3 regions of the Nonomuraea sp. IBHARD001 genome follow, and region 3 is predicted to be linked to each of the others. Evidence: riboswitches for the same ligand, from Rfam matches in the RefSeq annotation. Region 3 holds a riboswitch; each other region holds the start of a gene.
The links. A riboswitch is a leader RNA that binds a small molecule or an ion and turns the genes downstream of it on or off. The one in region 3 is predicted to bind thiamine pyrophosphate.
Positions count from the first base shown of each region.

Region 1: linked by a shared signal. The riboswitch ahead of tenA (thiaminase II) and the one ahead of thiO (glycine oxidase ThiO) in region 3 are both predicted to bind thiamine pyrophosphate.
Region 2: linked by a shared signal. The riboswitch ahead of ACTWNK_RS02615 (purine-cytosine permease family protein) and the one ahead of thiO (glycine oxidase ThiO) in region 3 are both predicted to bind thiamine pyrophosphate.

Region 1 is NZ_JBWBBW010000002.1:5,724,944-5,730,052, forward strand. It holds gene pgm (phosphoglucomutase (alpha-D-glucose-1,6-bisphosphate-dependent)) at 1-1,096, shown strand, start outside; gene ACTWNK_RS28150 (DUF2786 domain-containing protein) at 1,204-1,911, opposite strand; gene ACTWNK_RS28155 (VOC family protein) at 1,948-2,649, shown strand; TPP riboswitch at 2,676-2,774, shown strand; gene tenA (thiaminase II) at 2,762-3,445, shown strand; gene ACTWNK_RS28165 (DUF2277 domain-containing protein) at 3,491-3,718, shown strand; gene ACTWNK_RS28170 (hypothetical protein) at 3,910-5,109, opposite strand, start outside.
Region 2 is NZ_JBWBBW010000002.1:109,460-114,568, reverse strand. It holds gene ACTWNK_RS02625 (PAS domain S-box protein) at 1-959, opposite strand, end outside; gene ACTWNK_RS02620 (methylated-DNA--[protein]-cysteine S-methyltransferase) at 1,052-1,624, shown strand; gene ACTWNK_RS02615 (purine-cytosine permease family protein) at 1,692-3,038, opposite strand; TPP riboswitch at 3,029-3,141, opposite strand; gene ACTWNK_RS02610 (aminotransferase-like domain-containing protein) at 3,230-4,432, shown strand; gene ACTWNK_RS02605 (rhodanese-like domain-containing protein) at 4,410-4,742, shown strand; gene ACTWNK_RS02600 (Fpg/Nei family DNA glycosylase) at 4,747-5,109, opposite strand, start outside.
Region 3 is NZ_JBWBBW010000002.1:2,704,975-2,710,083, forward strand. It holds gene pknB (Stk1 family PASTA domain-containing Ser/Thr kinase) at 1-1,139, opposite strand, end outside; gene ACTWNK_RS14555 (thiazole synthase) at 1,242-1,997, opposite strand; gene thiS (sulfur carrier protein ThiS) at 1,990-2,190, opposite strand; gene thiO (glycine oxidase ThiO) at 2,187-3,338, opposite strand; TPP riboswitch at 3,336-3,454, opposite strand; gene ACTWNK_RS14570 (NAD(P)/FAD-dependent oxidoreductase) at 3,557-4,723, shown strand; gene ACTWNK_RS14575 (Rv2175c family DNA-binding protein) at 4,754-5,109, shown strand, end outside; gene thiE (thiamine phosphate synthase) at 5,106-5,109, shown strand, end outside.

The DNA.
Region 1 (5,109 bases), 3.0 Mb from region 3:
CGAACTCATCGCCGACGGGCTCAAGGGCGTGCGCCGGGTGGCCTACCGGGCCTCGCTCGGCGAGCCGTACGACTTCCTCGGCTCCTATGTCGACGACCTGCCCTCGGTGCTCGACATCGACGCGATCAGGGCGGCCGGGGTACGCATCGGCGCCGACCCGCTCGGCGGCGCCAGCGTCGCCTACTGGGGGGAGATCGCCGAACGGCACCGCCTCGACCTCACCGTGGTCAACCCGCTGGTCGACCCCACCTGGCGGTTCATGACGCTCGACTGGGACGGCAAGATCCGCATGGACTGCTCGTCGCCGTACGCCATGGCCTCGCTCATCGAGCGGCGCGACCGCTACGACGTCTCGACCGGCAACGACGCCGACGCCGACAGGCACGGCATCGTCACACCCGACGGCGGGCTGCTCAATCCCAACCACTACCTGGCCGTCGCCATCTCCTACCTGTACGCCCATCGGCCCGGCTGGCCGCAGGGGGCCGGGATCGGCAAGACGCTGGTCAGCAGCAGCATGATCGACAAGGTCGCCGAAGGGCTCGGGCGGCGGCTGGTCGAGGTGCCGGTCGGGTTCAAGTGGTTCGTCTCCGGGCTGCTCGACGGGTCGCTGGCCTTCGGCGGCGAGGAGAGCGCCGGGGCCTCCTTCCTGCGCCGCGACGGCTCGCCCTGGTCCACCGACAAGGACGGCCTCATCCTCGCGCTGCTCGCCGCCGAGATCATCGCCGTCACCGGCCGCACCCCCAGCGAGCACTACACGGACCTGACCGCCAGGTACGGCGAGCCCGCGTACGCCCGGGTCGACGCGCCCGCCACCCGCGAGCAGAAGGCCGTCCTGGCCAGGCTGTCGGCCTCGCAGGTCACGGCGTCCACACTGGCGGGGGCGCCCATCACGTCGATCCTGACCGAGGCGCCGGGCAACGGGGCGGCGCTGGGCGGTGTCAAGGTCGCCACGGCGGACGCCTGGTTCGCGGCGCGGCCTTCGGGGACCGAGGACGTGTACAAGATCTACGCCGAGTCGTTCAAGGGGCCGGAGCACCTGGCCGAGGTCCAGCAGGAGGCCAGGGCGGTGGTGTCGGCGGCCCTGGAGAGCTGAGCGCTTTCCGGAAGGCTCAGCCTCGGGTGAGTGCTTTCCCGGAAGGCTCAGCCTCGGGTGAGTGCTTTCCCGGAAGGCTCAGCCTCGGGTGAGTGCTTTCGGAAGGCTCAGCCTCGGGTGAGGGGGGAGGCGGGTGGGGTGGGGACGCCGGGGCGGCCGAGGTCGGCCCGGCGGCCCGCTCTGACGCCCTCGCCGTAGCCGGTGCCGCTCGTCCTCGGGACGCTGGTGCGGATGCGCGGGTAGTGCTCGGCGACCGCGCGTTCCACCTCGGCGTGCCGGTCGGCCAGCACCAGTTCGGCGCCAGGCGCGCCCGCCTCGGCCTCCTGCTCGGCATGCGCCTCGGCCTCGCTCAGCAGGCGGTGCACCTCGTCGGAGAAGCCCAGCAGCCACGAACGCCGATAGGCCCTCGGGCTCTCGCCTTCGGGCACGCCCGCCTTCGCCAGGCCGGTGGCCATCTGCAGCAGCAGCGACGTGGCCAGCACCTCGGCACGCTCCAGGTCGGAGGCGAACCCGAACACGTGCACGCGCTGCCCCTCCGCGCCCTTGCCGATCAGCAGCGGCCGGCACCGCGAAGCCTGGGCCACCAGGTAGATCAGCCTGGCCTTCTCCCTGGCCCAAGGGTCGCCGACGGCCACCACCCTGTTGGCCGGGCCGCCCCTGCCGCGTCCGCGCAGCATCGCCTGCTCGATGCCGTGCTTGCTCATCAGCGCCGTGGCCGCGCCCATGAACGCGGCGCGCTCGTGCTCGTTGTCGGTGCCCTCGGCCTTGGCCAGGAGCTTGCGTACCCGGTCGAGTGTGCGGCTGTCGATCGCCATCGGGCCCAGGTTAGGATAAAAGAAAGGGGATCCGCGATGCCGCGCCGCACCTCACGCCCGCCGGGCGCACCGTGCTGGATCGAGCTGCACACCTCAGACCCGCACTCCGCCCTCCCGTTCTACGGCGAGCTCTTCGGCTGGACGTTCACCGCCGAGCACGACGCCCGCGTGACGGCCGCACTCGACGGCGAGCCGGTGGCCGCGATCGTCGGCTCGTCCGGGCCGCCGCGCTGGATCACCTTCTTCGCCTCGGACGACCCCGCCGCCACCGCCGCGCTGGCCGTACGGCCGGGCGGGGTCCCGCTCGCGTCCCTCGTGGCCGACCCGGCGGGCGTGGTGCTGGGGCTGCGGCGGCCGGGCGCCTGGCTGACGCACGAGCACGGCGCCTACGTGTGGAGCGAGCTCATGACCGGGGAACGGGAGCGTGCGGCGGCGTACTACCGGCTCGTGCTCGGGCTCGGCACGACGACACTCGACCTCGGCGGATCGCCCTTCACCGCGTTCACGGCGGGCGGCGAGACGGTCGGCGGGCTCATCGCGCCGCCGTCGTCGCAGGTCGAACCGCGCTGGATCGTGTACTTCTCGGTCGCCGACACCGAGACGAGCACCGCCGTCGCCCGCTCGCTCGGCGCCACCGTCGCACACGGCCCCCTGCGCACGCCGGTCGGGCCGCTGGCCGCGCTGCGCGATCCGCAGGGGGCGGCGTTCAGCGTGTGGACGGTCGCGGGGCCCGGCTGAGCCCCGCGGGCACGCCTGCTACGGTGGCTCGCGACGCGGGGTGCTCCGGAACGGCCGGAGCTGAGATCACACCCGTCGAACCTGATCTAGTTCGGACTAGCGAAGGGACGTCATGTTCTGCGACGACGTCTGGGACCGCACGGCCCCACTGCTGCGAGCCATCCACCAGCACCCGTTCAACACCGCGCTCGGCGAAGGCACCCTCGACCGGGAGCGCTTCGCCTTCTACATCGTCCAGGACGCGCGCTACCTGGAGGCGTTCGCCAGGGCGCTGGCCACCGCCGCCGTGCGGGCGGGCGAGCCGGAGGAGGCGGCGTTCTGGGCGTCGAGCGCCCACGGGGCCATCGCCGCCGAGCGCACCCTGCACGAGGGGTACATCGAGGCCTACGGGCTCGGCGCCGCCGACCTCGACGGCATCCGCACCTCGCCCACCTGCCTCGGCTACTCCTCCTACCTGCAGGCCACCGCGCTCGCCGCGCCGTACCCCGTGCTGGTGGCGGCGCTGCTGCCGTGCTTCTGGGTCTACCAGGACGTCGGTACGGCGCTGCTGGAGCGCACCGGAGGCGCCGAAGGGCATCCGTACCGCGCCTGGATCGACACCTACGCCGACCCCGACTTCGCCAAGTCGGTCGAGCGGGCCAAGGAGATCGCCGATCGGCTGGCCGACTCGGCCGACGACGGGGTGCGTGCGGCGATGGCGGAGGCGTTCGTGCAGGCCACCGAGTACGAGTGGCTGTTCTGGGACAGCGCCTGGCGGCGTGAGGGCTGGCCGACCGAGCCGTACCTCGGCGGCTGAGGCGCTCACGGTGGAATGTCGGGGGCGGCGGGTAGGGTCCGAGGCATGTGCCGAAGCATCAAGACGCTGCGCGAGCCCTACACCCCTGAGGTGACGCACGACGACGTGCACGCCGCCGCGCTGCAGTACGTCCGCAAGATCTCCGGCTTCCGCGCCCCCTCGGCGCGCAACGCCGAATCCTTCGACCGCGCCGTCGCCGCCGTCGCCGCCGCCACCCAGGAACTCCTCGACACGCTGGAGGTCCGCCCCGCCCCACGCCAGCAGTCCGCCTGACGGCGAGGCGGCCTTTCGAGGGCGGGGCTTCGGGCTATGGCCCTGGCCATGGGCTTGCGACGCCTGTTGACCACGGGGTGCCTTCTCCGAGGCGCGTGTGCCTCGCCTCTGCGGCCCCGGGCCTCGGGCCGCCGGGCTGCGCGGCCTCGCGGCAGCCCGGCTGGACGCCCTCCCGAGGGCCCGAGAAGACCTCAGCGGTGGTCGGCGGAGGAGCCGTTGACGGTGAGGATGGGGTCGGAGGTGACGATGGCGGGGAAGGTGCCGGTGTCGACGATGCCGTGTTCGTTGTACGCGGCCTCGATCAGGGCGTGGGCGCGTGGCTCCAGCTTCCACAGGGCGCGGTACTCGCGGGCGGTGATGAGCGAGATGCCCGCCTCACGTGCGATGTCGGCCGCCCTCGGCACGAACTTCACATCGATCTGGTGATCCCAGTACTCCCTGGCCTTGCGCATCAGCGCCGCACGCTGTGCGGTGTCGACGACCGGCGCGAAGGACTCGACGACCTCGAACTCCTCCTCCTCGCCCTCGTCGAAGGCGACCGACCGCGACAGGGCGGGACGCCTCGACTCCTCGGGCGCCCACGGCACCGGCGGGGTGAGGTCGATGAGGTTGCTCGTGTTGTACAGCGCGCCGATCTGGGCCAGCAGCGCCTCCTGGCGTGCCTGGTCGACCGCCAGTCCGGCGTGCTCGACCGCCTGGTCCATGGCCTGGTCCAGCTTGAGCAGCGCGGCCCGCATCTTGCGGTCGGAGGCGCCGCCGTCGCGCAGGGCGCGCGCACGCTTGGCGGCGAGCGCCACCCTGGTCAGGCGCCGGTGCGCGTCGACCTCGCTGGCGGTGCGGTCACTGACCTCCGCCAGGCCGACGCGGACGAGGACACGCTCGGGCGTGAGCCGCCAGTTGATGCGGTGGCGACCGGTGATGCGGTGCCGTTCGATGGCCATGCCGCGCTCCCAGAGCCAGGCGGCGACCAGCGGGGCGGCGAGGCGGAAGATGGCCTCGGCCAGGCTACGGGCGTCCATACTGGACAGCACGGCGGTCAGGCAGGTCAGCGCCCATACCGCGATGCCGTCGATGCCGGCCGAGTAGTTCTCGCGCATGTTGCGCCTGGCCCGCACCGCCGAGGTGATGATCGCGACCTCGATGAAGGCGAACAGCAGCAGGCGCAGCGGGCCGTCGAGCCCGAGCACGTCGCCCGAGAAGCGCCACATGCCTTGGGCGGACACACCGGTGGCGATGGAGGCGGCCACGATGGTGAGGACGTCCTCGATGGGGCGCGGGGTGACATAGGTCTGCCACAGCCGAGCGCCCACCTTGAGCCCCGACCGCAGGAAGAACACGGCGACGCCCAGCAGGGCGAGGCCGACGACGCAGATGATCACCGAAAAAACCGG
Region 2 (5,109 bases), 2.6 Mb from region 3:
ACCCTGCCGCCGCTGTCGAGCACGGCGATGCCGTCGGCGCTGGCGTCGAACACGGCACGCTCGTGCGCCCGCTGGCGAAGGGCGTCCTGGTAGGCCAGGGCGTTGCCCGCGGCGATGCCCGCGTGCCCGGCCAGCAACTCCAGCAGCTCCAGCTCGACATGCCCGGGTTTGCCCTGGGCGAAGAGCGCATAGAGCGCGCCGTACGGCCTGCCGCCGACCGAGGTCAGGCCGAGTGCGATCGTGTGCAGGCCGGGCAGCTCGGCCCAGATCAGGTCGCCGAGCCCGCCGGACTCCAACATGACGGTCTTGCCCGTGCGCAGCAGCTTGCCGACCAGGCTGGAACGCAGGTCGGCGCTCGCCCCTCGCAACGACTCGGGCAGCCGGTGCGAGGCGACGAGCTTGAGCCGCTCGCCGTCGATGACCGCGAAGCCGCCCGCGTCGGCGCCGGTCAGCTCGGTGAGGCTGGCCGCGATCCGGTCGAGGACCGAGGGGAGTTCGAGCTCGGCGTTGATGTCGCCGACCACGTCGGTGAGCCTGCGCACGAGCCTGGCCCGGCGCGCGCCGCGGTCCTTGGCGGTCTGGTCGTCCTTGGTGAGGTGGTAGACGCTGATGAACCCGGTCACCGACACGCCCTGCACCAGCGCACTGGTGTCGGCGCGCACGTCGAGCAGCGTGCCGTCACGGCGGAAGCGCTTGGTGCGCAGGGTGACCAGGCCACCGGTGCGCACGCGCTCCAGCACGGCGTTGTGCTCGGCGGTCAGCTCGCTGGGCACGATCGGCGCCCTGCGCCCGACCATCTCGGCGGCGCTCCACCCGAACAGGCGCTCGGCCGCGCGGTTCCACACCAGGACGGTCTGGTCGCGGTCGAGGACGACGACGGCATTGGGGGAACTCGCCAGGACGGCATCGGCGATGCCGTCGTCGGCGAGGGCGTCACTGCCGGCCCTGTCGTCACCCACGTCTCCATAGTGCCTGTGGCGTGGCAGGTACGGGGGGCGATCCGTCCGATACGCTGCAGGCATAGGCTCCTGTACGCGAAAAGGGTGAGGTTATGTCGGCTGGCGACCTCGATGCCCTGCTGCGGGTTACCTCTCCGACATATCGGGGCGAGGGGCCGCCGGATATTGCGTTCGGCACCGCCGAAAGTCCCATCGGCGCCCTCGTTCTGGCCGTCACCGCGCGGGGTGTGGTCGCGTGCAGCTTCGAGGACGAGCACACCGTGTTCGAGCGCGTCTCGGCCAGGGTCGGTCGCTCGATCGGGCCAGACGCGCGCAGGCTCGACCCGGTACGCCGTGAGCTCGACGCCTACTTCGAGGGCCGTCTGCGTGCCTTCACCACGCCGGTCGACCTGCAGCTCGCCACGCCGTTCGCGCGTACCGTGCTGCAGATGACCTCGGCCGTGCCCTACGGCGGCACCACCACCTACGCCGATCTGGCCGAGCGCATCGGCAGACCGCAGGCCCTGCGCGCCGTCGGCAACGCGGTCGGCGCCAATCCCGTGTGCGTGATCGTCGCCTGTCACCGGGTCGTCCAGCGCGACGGCGCGCTCGGCGGTTACGCGGGCGGCCCCGTGGCCAAGCAGAGCCTGCTCCGCCTCGAAGGCGCCAACCTGCCCACCCGCTGACCTCTCGTACGGCAGGCGCGCGCCCCCCAAAGCCACGCGCCTGCCGTACAAGTACAAGCGGCGGGCCTCACCTGCGGCGGGCGAGGCCCCCGACGGCCAGGGTGACCAGGGCGGAGACCACGAACGCGCCGAGCGCCGCACTCATCCACGGAGCGGGCGTGAAGCCGATCGCCGAGCGCGCGCCCTTCCAGATCGCGGCCCACCAGCCGATCTCGGACGGCGCGGCCAGCATCCACCACGTGACGAAGCCGAGCGCCCACGGCACCACCATGAGCCAGCGCGAGGGCGCGTCGTACGCGGTGTTCCACCGGACGCCCCCGCCCAGCAGGAAGTAGTCGACGACGAGCGCCCCGAGCATGGGCACGAACACCGCGCCGATGATCCCCAGGAACGCGCCGTAGGACTTCACGTCGACCACGAGCGCCACCAGCACCGTCACCACGCCGATCGCCACCGAGAACACCCGGCGGTCCACCTTCGGCATGAGGTTCTGCAGCGACATCGCGGTCGAGTACACGTTGGCGAACGACTGGTCGGTCTCACGCAGCACGAGGACGCCGAAGAAGAGCGCGCCCAGCGGAGCGGCAACGAACGGCGCGAACACCGCGGTCGCGTCGGCCGCGACGGCCGCGGGCCCGGCGATGGCCACCGCGTAGACCCCGAGTGCCAGACAGGCGACCTGCGCGATCGTGTACCCGCCGACCACTCCGGCGAACGCGCCCCTGCCGGTGCGCGAGTGCCTGGCGAAGTCGGCGGCGACCGGCACCCACGAGATCGACAGGGCGATCACCAGGTCGACGGCCGGGATGAAGGCCTCCCACGACCCGCCGGTCTGCGGCGGCGCCTGCCCGACGAAGACCACGGCGAACCACACGGTCGCGACGATCACCCCCGCCGTCACCACCCGCCTGATCAGCCTGATCGCCCCCAGCGGGTACAACGTGAGCGCCGTGGTCAGCACCCCCGCCAGCACCACCCACACCGCGTACGGCACCACGCCCGGGAAGATCGCCTGGGCGCCCATCGAGATCACCCAGAGCTCGAAGGCGCCCCAGCCGACCATCTGCACGACGTTGAGCACCGAGGGGACGGCCGAGAGCCTGGCCCCGAACAGCCCTCTGAGCAGCACCATCGCTGGCTGACCGGTCCGCGCGCCGATCACCGCGGCCAGGCCGACCATCGCGGTGCCGATCAGGCTGCCGACGACGGTCGCGGTGATCGCGGCTGGCACGGTGAGGCCGTTGCCCGAGCCCAGCGGGTCGATGAGGTACAACGCCATGGAGAAGCCGAGCAGGCTGACGCCGAGATTGGCCCAGAAGGCCCCCTGGTCGAGCGCGCCCAGCGTCTTGGGCGCCGCCTCGTCGAGGGTCAGCGGGGCTTCGGCATGCTTGAGATCATCGACGACAGGCGTCATCACGCGCTCCCTACGCCGGCATTACCCGGACAGGTTCATGCGGTCGGCGCCAGCGGTAGACGCCCTCTCAGCCTGGTTGCCCCAAGCTCCCGCGGGTTCTTTAATTTTCGCCCGAAGTATGTCATCTCGCGGCATTCTGACAAGACGCCGGGGTCAGAAAGTGCCCCAACTTTGGGCGGTACTGTGATCGTATGCCCGACCTTGCTCTTGCCTCCCGACTGGCCGGTGTGTCCAGCTCCATCGTGCGCGACCTGCTCGCCCTGACCGCACGGCCCGGTGTGATCTCGTTCGCCGGAGGCCTGCCCGCCCCTGAGTTCTTCGACACCGACGGGCTCAACGCCGCATACGACAGGGTGCTCACCGGTCCCGCGGCCCAGCGCGCGCTGCAGTACTCGCCGACCGAGGGCGACCCCGCCCTGCGGGCCCTCATCGCCGGGCGGCTGACCCGCAAGGGGCTGCGGACGGCGGCGTCGGAGGTGCTCGTGACGGCGGGGTCGCAGCAGGCGCTGAACCTGGTGGCCACCGCGCTGATCGACCCCGGCTCGGTCGTGCTGGTCGAGGAGCCCACCTACCTCGCCGCCCTGCAGTGCTTCCAGCTGGCCGGAGCCAGGGTGGTGCCGGTCAGGGGCGACGCGGACGGCATCGACCCCGAGGCGCTCGAAGAGGCGGTGCGCAGGGAGCGGCCCGCGCTGCTGTACCTGGTGCCGACGTTCGCCAACCCCACCGGAGGCACGCTCTCGCCCGCCCGCAGGGCCGCCGTCGCCGCGCTGGCCGCCGAGCACGACTTCTGGATCGTCGAGGACGACCCGTACGGCGAACTGCGCTTCTCCGGTGAGCCGCAGCCCCCTCTGGCCGCGCAGGCCGCATCGGCCGATCGGGTGATCTACCTCGGCAGCTTCTCCAAGGTGCTGGCGCCCGGGCTCAGGCTGGGCTGGGCGCGCGCCCCGCAGGGTGTGCTCGGCTCGCTCGTGCTGGTCAAGCAGGCCGCCGACCTGCACACCTCGACGATCAACCAGGCCGCTGCCGTGGAGTTCCTCGCGGCCAACGACCTCGACGCGCACCTGGAGCGCATCCGCACCGGCTACCGCGAGCGCCGCGACGCCATGCTGTCCGCACTGCCCGCCGCCACCCCGCCGGGCACCACGTGGAACACCCCGGACGGCGGCATGTTCGTCTGGGTACGGCTGCCGCACGGCCACGACACCGTCGACCTGCTGCCGAAGGCCCTCACGCGCGACGTCGCCTTCGTGCCGGGACCGGCCTTCTACATCGCCGAACCCGACGCCGCGACCCTCCGCCTCTCGTACACGACGTACACGCCCGCGGAGATCGGCGAAGGAATGCGGCGCCTCGGTGAGGTGATCTGGGAGAATGGATCGCATGACGGTTCCTGAGGTCTCAGCCCGCGACGTGCCGGAAGACGGTTTTCTGCTGGATGTCCGCGAGCCCGACGAGTGGCAGGCGGGCCACGCGCCCAAGGCAGTGCACATCCCGCTCGGCCGGCTCCAGGCCGAGGTCGACGGCGTGCCCGCCGACCAGCCCGTCTACGTGATCTGCAGGGCCGGAGGGCGTTCGGCCCAGGCCGCCGCGTGGCTCAACCACATCGGCCGCGACGCGATCAATGTCGAGGGCGGCATGCAGGCGTGGGCGTGGGCGCAGAAGCCCATGGTCAGCGAGGGCGGCCAGGACCCCTACGTCGCCTGAGCCGTCATTTGAGCAGCTTCGACATCCGGCGGTCGGCCAGGGGCTTGCCGCCGGTCTGACACGTCGGGCAGTACTGAAGCGAGGAGTCGGCGAACGACACCTCGCGGATCGTGTCGCCGCACACGTCGCAGGGCAGGCCCGCCCTGTTGTGCACGCGCAGGCCCGACTTCTTCTCGGTCTTGAGGTCCTTGGCCGCGACCCCCCTGGCCCGCTCGACGGCGTCGCGCAGGGTCGTCACCATGGCCTCGTACAGATCGGCGACCTGCTCGTCCGTCAGGCTTGCGGCGATCTTGAAGGGCGACATGCGGGCGGCGTGCAGCACCTCGTCCGAGTAGGCGTTGCCGATGCCCGCGATGATCTTCTGGTC
Region 3 (5,109 bases):
GCCTCCTGACTGGCCATCTGGACGTTCTTGCCCAGCAGGTCGGGCACGGGGACGTACTTGCCCTGGGAGAACCACCAGCCGGTGGCCACCATCGCGCCCACCATGACGACGGCGAGCCCGACCAGCAGCCAGTTGGGCCGCCAGCCGCCCCTGCGCGCGGGAGGCGCCGGAGGAACGGGCACCGAGGTCGGCACCTCCGAACGCGGCTGGACCAGCGTGTGGTTGGCGTAGGGGCGCTGCGGCATCGGCCTGGCGCCCGACATCGAGTGCGACATCGGGGGAGTGCTCTCGCGCGGCAGCAGGCGATGCGCCTCGACCGCGGCCACCAGCATGGCGCTGGCGTCGCCGGGGCGGTGCTGCGGGTCGCGCGCGGTCGCCTGGGCCACCAGCGAGTCGATGAGGTGCGGCGTCTCGGGCACCAGCGAGGAAGGCGGCGCCACCGTGTCGTGCACGTGCCGGTAGGCCACCGACATCGGCGTCTCGCCGTGGTAGGGCTGCTGGCCGGTGACCAGCTCGAACAGCATGATGCCCGCGGCGTAGACGTCGCTGCGCACATCGGCGCCGCCGGTCGTCACCTGCTCGGGCGACATGTAGCCGATCGTGCCGATCATCACGCCCGTGCGCGTCTGGTTGCTCGCCTCGATCGCACGGGCCAGGCCGAAGTCGACGACCTTGACCCGGCCGTCGTCGGTCAGCAGGACGTTCTCCGGCTTCATGTCGCGGTGCACCATGCCCTGCTGGTGCGCGGCGCCGAGCGCGGCGAGCACCGGGATCATGATCTCCAGCGCCTCGCGGGCCGGCAGCCTGCCCCGCTGCTGCAGCAGCTCACGCAGGGTCTTGCCCGGAACGTACTCCATCGACAGGTACACGATGTCGCCATCGGTGCCCTGGTCGAAGACGTGCACCACATTGGGGTGCGACAGGGACGCCACCGACTTCGCCTCGCCGATGAACCTCTGCACGAAGGAGGGGTCCTCGGCCAGCGAACGGTGCATCACCTTGAGCGCGACCGTGCGATCGAGCCTGACGTCCAGAGCCAGGTAGACCGTGGCCATGCCGCCCCGGGCGATCCGGGACTCGATGCGATAGCGCCCGTCGAGAAGCCGCCCGACGAGGGGGTCCGCAATGGTCGTGTCCACCTGGCTGAGTTTACGGGCGTTTTGCCACCGGCATAGCCTGAGCATCCCAAACCGATGCCGAGCCGTTCCACACACCGGCCCCCACCAGCGCGAACGGCATGCTCAGCGGCCCAGCGGCGAGGACGCCTCGGCGTAACGCCTGCGTGGGATGCGTCCCGCCTGCCGCGCCAGCCTCCCCGACACCACGGCCAGGCGCATCGCCTCGGCCATCGCCTCCGGCCGCTGCGCCCTGGTGACGGCCGTGGCCAGCAGGACGGCGTCGCAGCCGAGCTCCATGGCCAGGGCCGCGTCGCTCGCCGTGCCGATGCCCGCGTCGAGGATCACGGGCACGCCCGCCGCCTCGACGATGAGCTCGATGTTGTGCGGATTGCGGATGCCGAGCCCCGAGCCGATCGGCGCGCCGAGCGGCATCACGGCCGCGCATCCCGCCTGCTCCAGGCGTCGGGCCAGCGCCGGGTCGTCCCCGATGTACGGCAGGACGACGAAGCCGTCGGCGACCAGCCGCTCGGCCGCGTCGAACGTCTCGATCGGGTCGGGCAGCAGCGTGCGCTCGTCGGCGATGACCTCCAGCTTGACCCAGGCCGTGCCCAGCGCCTCACGGGCCAGCCTCGCCGTCAGCACGGCCTCGCCGGCGGTGAAGCAGCCCGCTGTGTTGGGCAGCACCTTGATGCCCCTGGCGCTCAGCACGTCGAGCACCGAGCCCCTGGCCGACGGGTCGAGCCTGCGCATGGCGACCGTGGTCAGCTCGGTGCCCGAGGCGACGAGCGCCTGGTCGAGCACCTCCAGCGAGGGGGCGCCGCCGGTACCCATGATCAGCCTGGAGCCGAACTTCTCGCCCGCGATGATCAGCTCATCCACCCTGCACCGCCGTGAGCACCTCGACCTTGTCGCTGTCGGCGAGCGTCGTGGACTCCCACGAGCTCCTGCTGACCACCTCGTCGTTGACGGCCACCGCGACGCCCGTGGTGGCAGGGGTGAGCCTGCGCACGGCCTGGGCGACCGTCGTGCCGTCGGCGACCTCGTGCGGGTCGCCGTTGATCGTCACGTTCATCCGTTGCCTTTTTCCGCTGTCACATGGTCGGTGCGGGTGGGGGAGTCGCCCGCGAAGCGTCCGGGGGAGCAGTGCGCGGCCAGCTCGTGCCCCGGTCCCCGTACGAGCTCGGCGGTGAGCGGGGCCAGCAGCACGCCGCCGCGGTGGTGGCCGGTGGCCAGGGTGAGACCGGCCTGGCCGCTCGGGCCGATCAGCGGCAGGTTGTCCGGCGTGCCGGGCCGCAGCCCCGCGACCGCGTCGCGCAGCTCCAGCTCGGTGACGCCAGGCACCAGCTCGCGGGCGTCGCGCAGCAGTTCGTACAGGCCTCCGGCCGTCACCCTGGTGTCGAAGCCGAGCTCCTCCTGCGTCGCGCCCACGACCAGCTCGCCGTCGCTCCTCGGGACGAGATAGACCGAGGAGCCGTGTACCGTGCCGCGCACACATCTGCTCAGCAGCGGCGCGGGGGAGCCCAGGCGCAGGATCTGGCCCTTCACCGGGCGCACCGGCAGTCCGGCCAGCTCGGCGCTCCAGGCGCCCGCGGCCAGGACCACCTCCTCGGCGCGCACGTCGCGGCCGTCGGCCAGCCGTACCCCTGTCACCCGGTCGCCCTCGCGCAGCAGCTCGCGCACCCGGGCGGGCAGCAGCGGGACGCGGCGGGCGCGCAGGGCGGCCAGGAGGGCGGCGCTCACCCGGCGCGGGTCGACCCACGCGTCGCCCTCGGCCAGCAGGCCGCCGCGCACCGCAGGGGCCAGCATGGGCTCCAGGCGGCGGCACTCGCGGCCCGAAAGGCGCGAGACCGGAAGGCCGAGCACCGCCATGAACGCGGCGAGCTCGTCGAGCGCGGTCAGGTCGTCGGCCGCGAACGCCACGTCGAGCGTCCCGTCGGTGCGGTAGTCGAGGTCGTGCCCGCTGTCGGCCGCGAGCTCGGCGGCGAAGCCGGGCCAGGCGTCGAGCGCGGCCAGCCCCAGGCGCAGCAGCGGCTGCTCGGTGTAGGTGACCTCGCTCACCGGCGCCAGCATGCCGGCGGCGGCGTGCGAGGCGCCCGAGCCCGGCGCGGGGTCCACGACCGTGACGTCGCGCCCCTCGCACGCCAGCCGCCAGGCGATGCTCAGCCCGACGACACCGCCGCCGGCCACGACCGTGCCGCCGCCTGGTGTCCGCTCGCTCATCAGGGGAACTCCGCTCCCTTCGCCGGCATGACCCGGATCAGGTTCATTGCGGTCGAAGGCCACCGAGCCTTCCTCTCAGCCCGGTGTGAAATGGCCGGGCTCCCGCGCGTCTTGCTACCTCCACCAGGGTACGGCGTCGCGATGAAGGCGCGAATTCGCCCCTTCTTTACGAAATCGCCATTGGCGTTGTCCCCCGCGGGCAACCTAAGGTCAAGAGCGTGGATCACGTCGTGGTGGTAGGAGCGGGACTGGCAGGGGTGCGAAGCGTCGAGGCGCTGAGGGCTCGCGGCTACGGCGGAAGGGTCACGCTGGTCGGCGAGGAGCCGCACCGGCCATACGACCGGCCACCCTTGTCCAAGGCCGTCCTGCTGGGCGAGAGCGACTCCACCTACGTCGACTCCGACCTCGACGCCCTCGAGGTCGACTTCAGGTCGGGCGTGGCGGCCAAGGGCCTGCGCGAAGGCGTCGTGGAGACCACCGAGGGCGAACTACCCTACGACGGCCTGGTCATCGCCACCGGCGCCGAGCCCATCAGGCTGCGCGGCGAAGGCCGCCAGTACGTCCTGCGCACGATCGACGACGCCCTGGAGCTCAGGGCGCGCCTGACGCCCGGCGCCAAGGTCACCGTCATCGGGGCCGGCTGGATCGGCGCCGAGGTCACCACCGCCGCCCACCGGGCCGGATGCGAGGTCACGGTCGTCGAGGCCGCGCCCGCCCCGCTGGCCCACGCGCTCGCCCCCGAGGTCGGCGCCCTGTTCGTGCCCTGGTACGAAGGCATCGACCTGCGCCTTTCGGCCATGGTCGGCTCGGTCGACCCCGGCGGTGTCACCCTCACCGACGACGACAAGATCTCCTCCGACGTCGTGGTCAGCGGCATCGGCGTGCGTCCCTCCGTCGACTGGCTGGCCGGGTCCGACATCGACCTGCACAACGGCGTCGTCACCGACGAGCACCTGTGCACCTCGCTGCCGAACGTGGTGGCCGTCGGCGATTGCGCCGCGTGGTGGTCGCGCCGGTTCCAGGCCCGGCTGCGGGTCGAGCACTGGGACACCGCGCTCGGCGCGCCCGACGTCGCGGCGGCCACCCTGCTCGGCGACGTCGCTGTCTACGATCCGGTGCCTTACTTCTGGTCGGAGCAGTTCGGCCACATGGTCCAGTACGCTGGCCACCACGCCGGAGCCCGGTTACTGCACCGTGGAGACCCCACGGCGGGAGGAAAGTGGGCGATCTGCTGGCTGACCGGCGACGACACGCTCGCCGCGATCCTCACCGTGGACCGTCCTCGCGATCTGGTCCAGGGACGGCGGATCATCGAGGGCGGGCAGCGCCTCGACGTCGCCAAGCTGGCCGATCCGGCGGTAGCCGTACGTGACTGTGTTGTTTGAGCAAGGACGCGATGTGGTAGTGGTGGATTCGTGACGCTTTCTGTTGCAGAGATCGACCGGGAGACCGACGAACTCGTTGGCGAGTGGCTCCCGCTCCCCGAAGTGGCCCGGCGCATGGGCCTGACCATCGGCAGGGCCAAACAACTGCTCAAGGACCACAAGCTGATCGGCGTGCGAAGAGGAGGCGGCGGACCCCAGGTTCCCGCGGTCTTCCTCGACGGCGACGACGTGGTCAAGGGCCTGCCAGGCACCCTCACCGTGCTGCTCGACCAGGGGTTCAACGAGGCGGAGTCGCTTCGGTGGCTGTTCACCCCTGACGAGTCGCTCCCGGGTGCGCCCATCGACGCGATCAAGGCGGGTCGCCATACCGAGGTCAAGCGACGTGC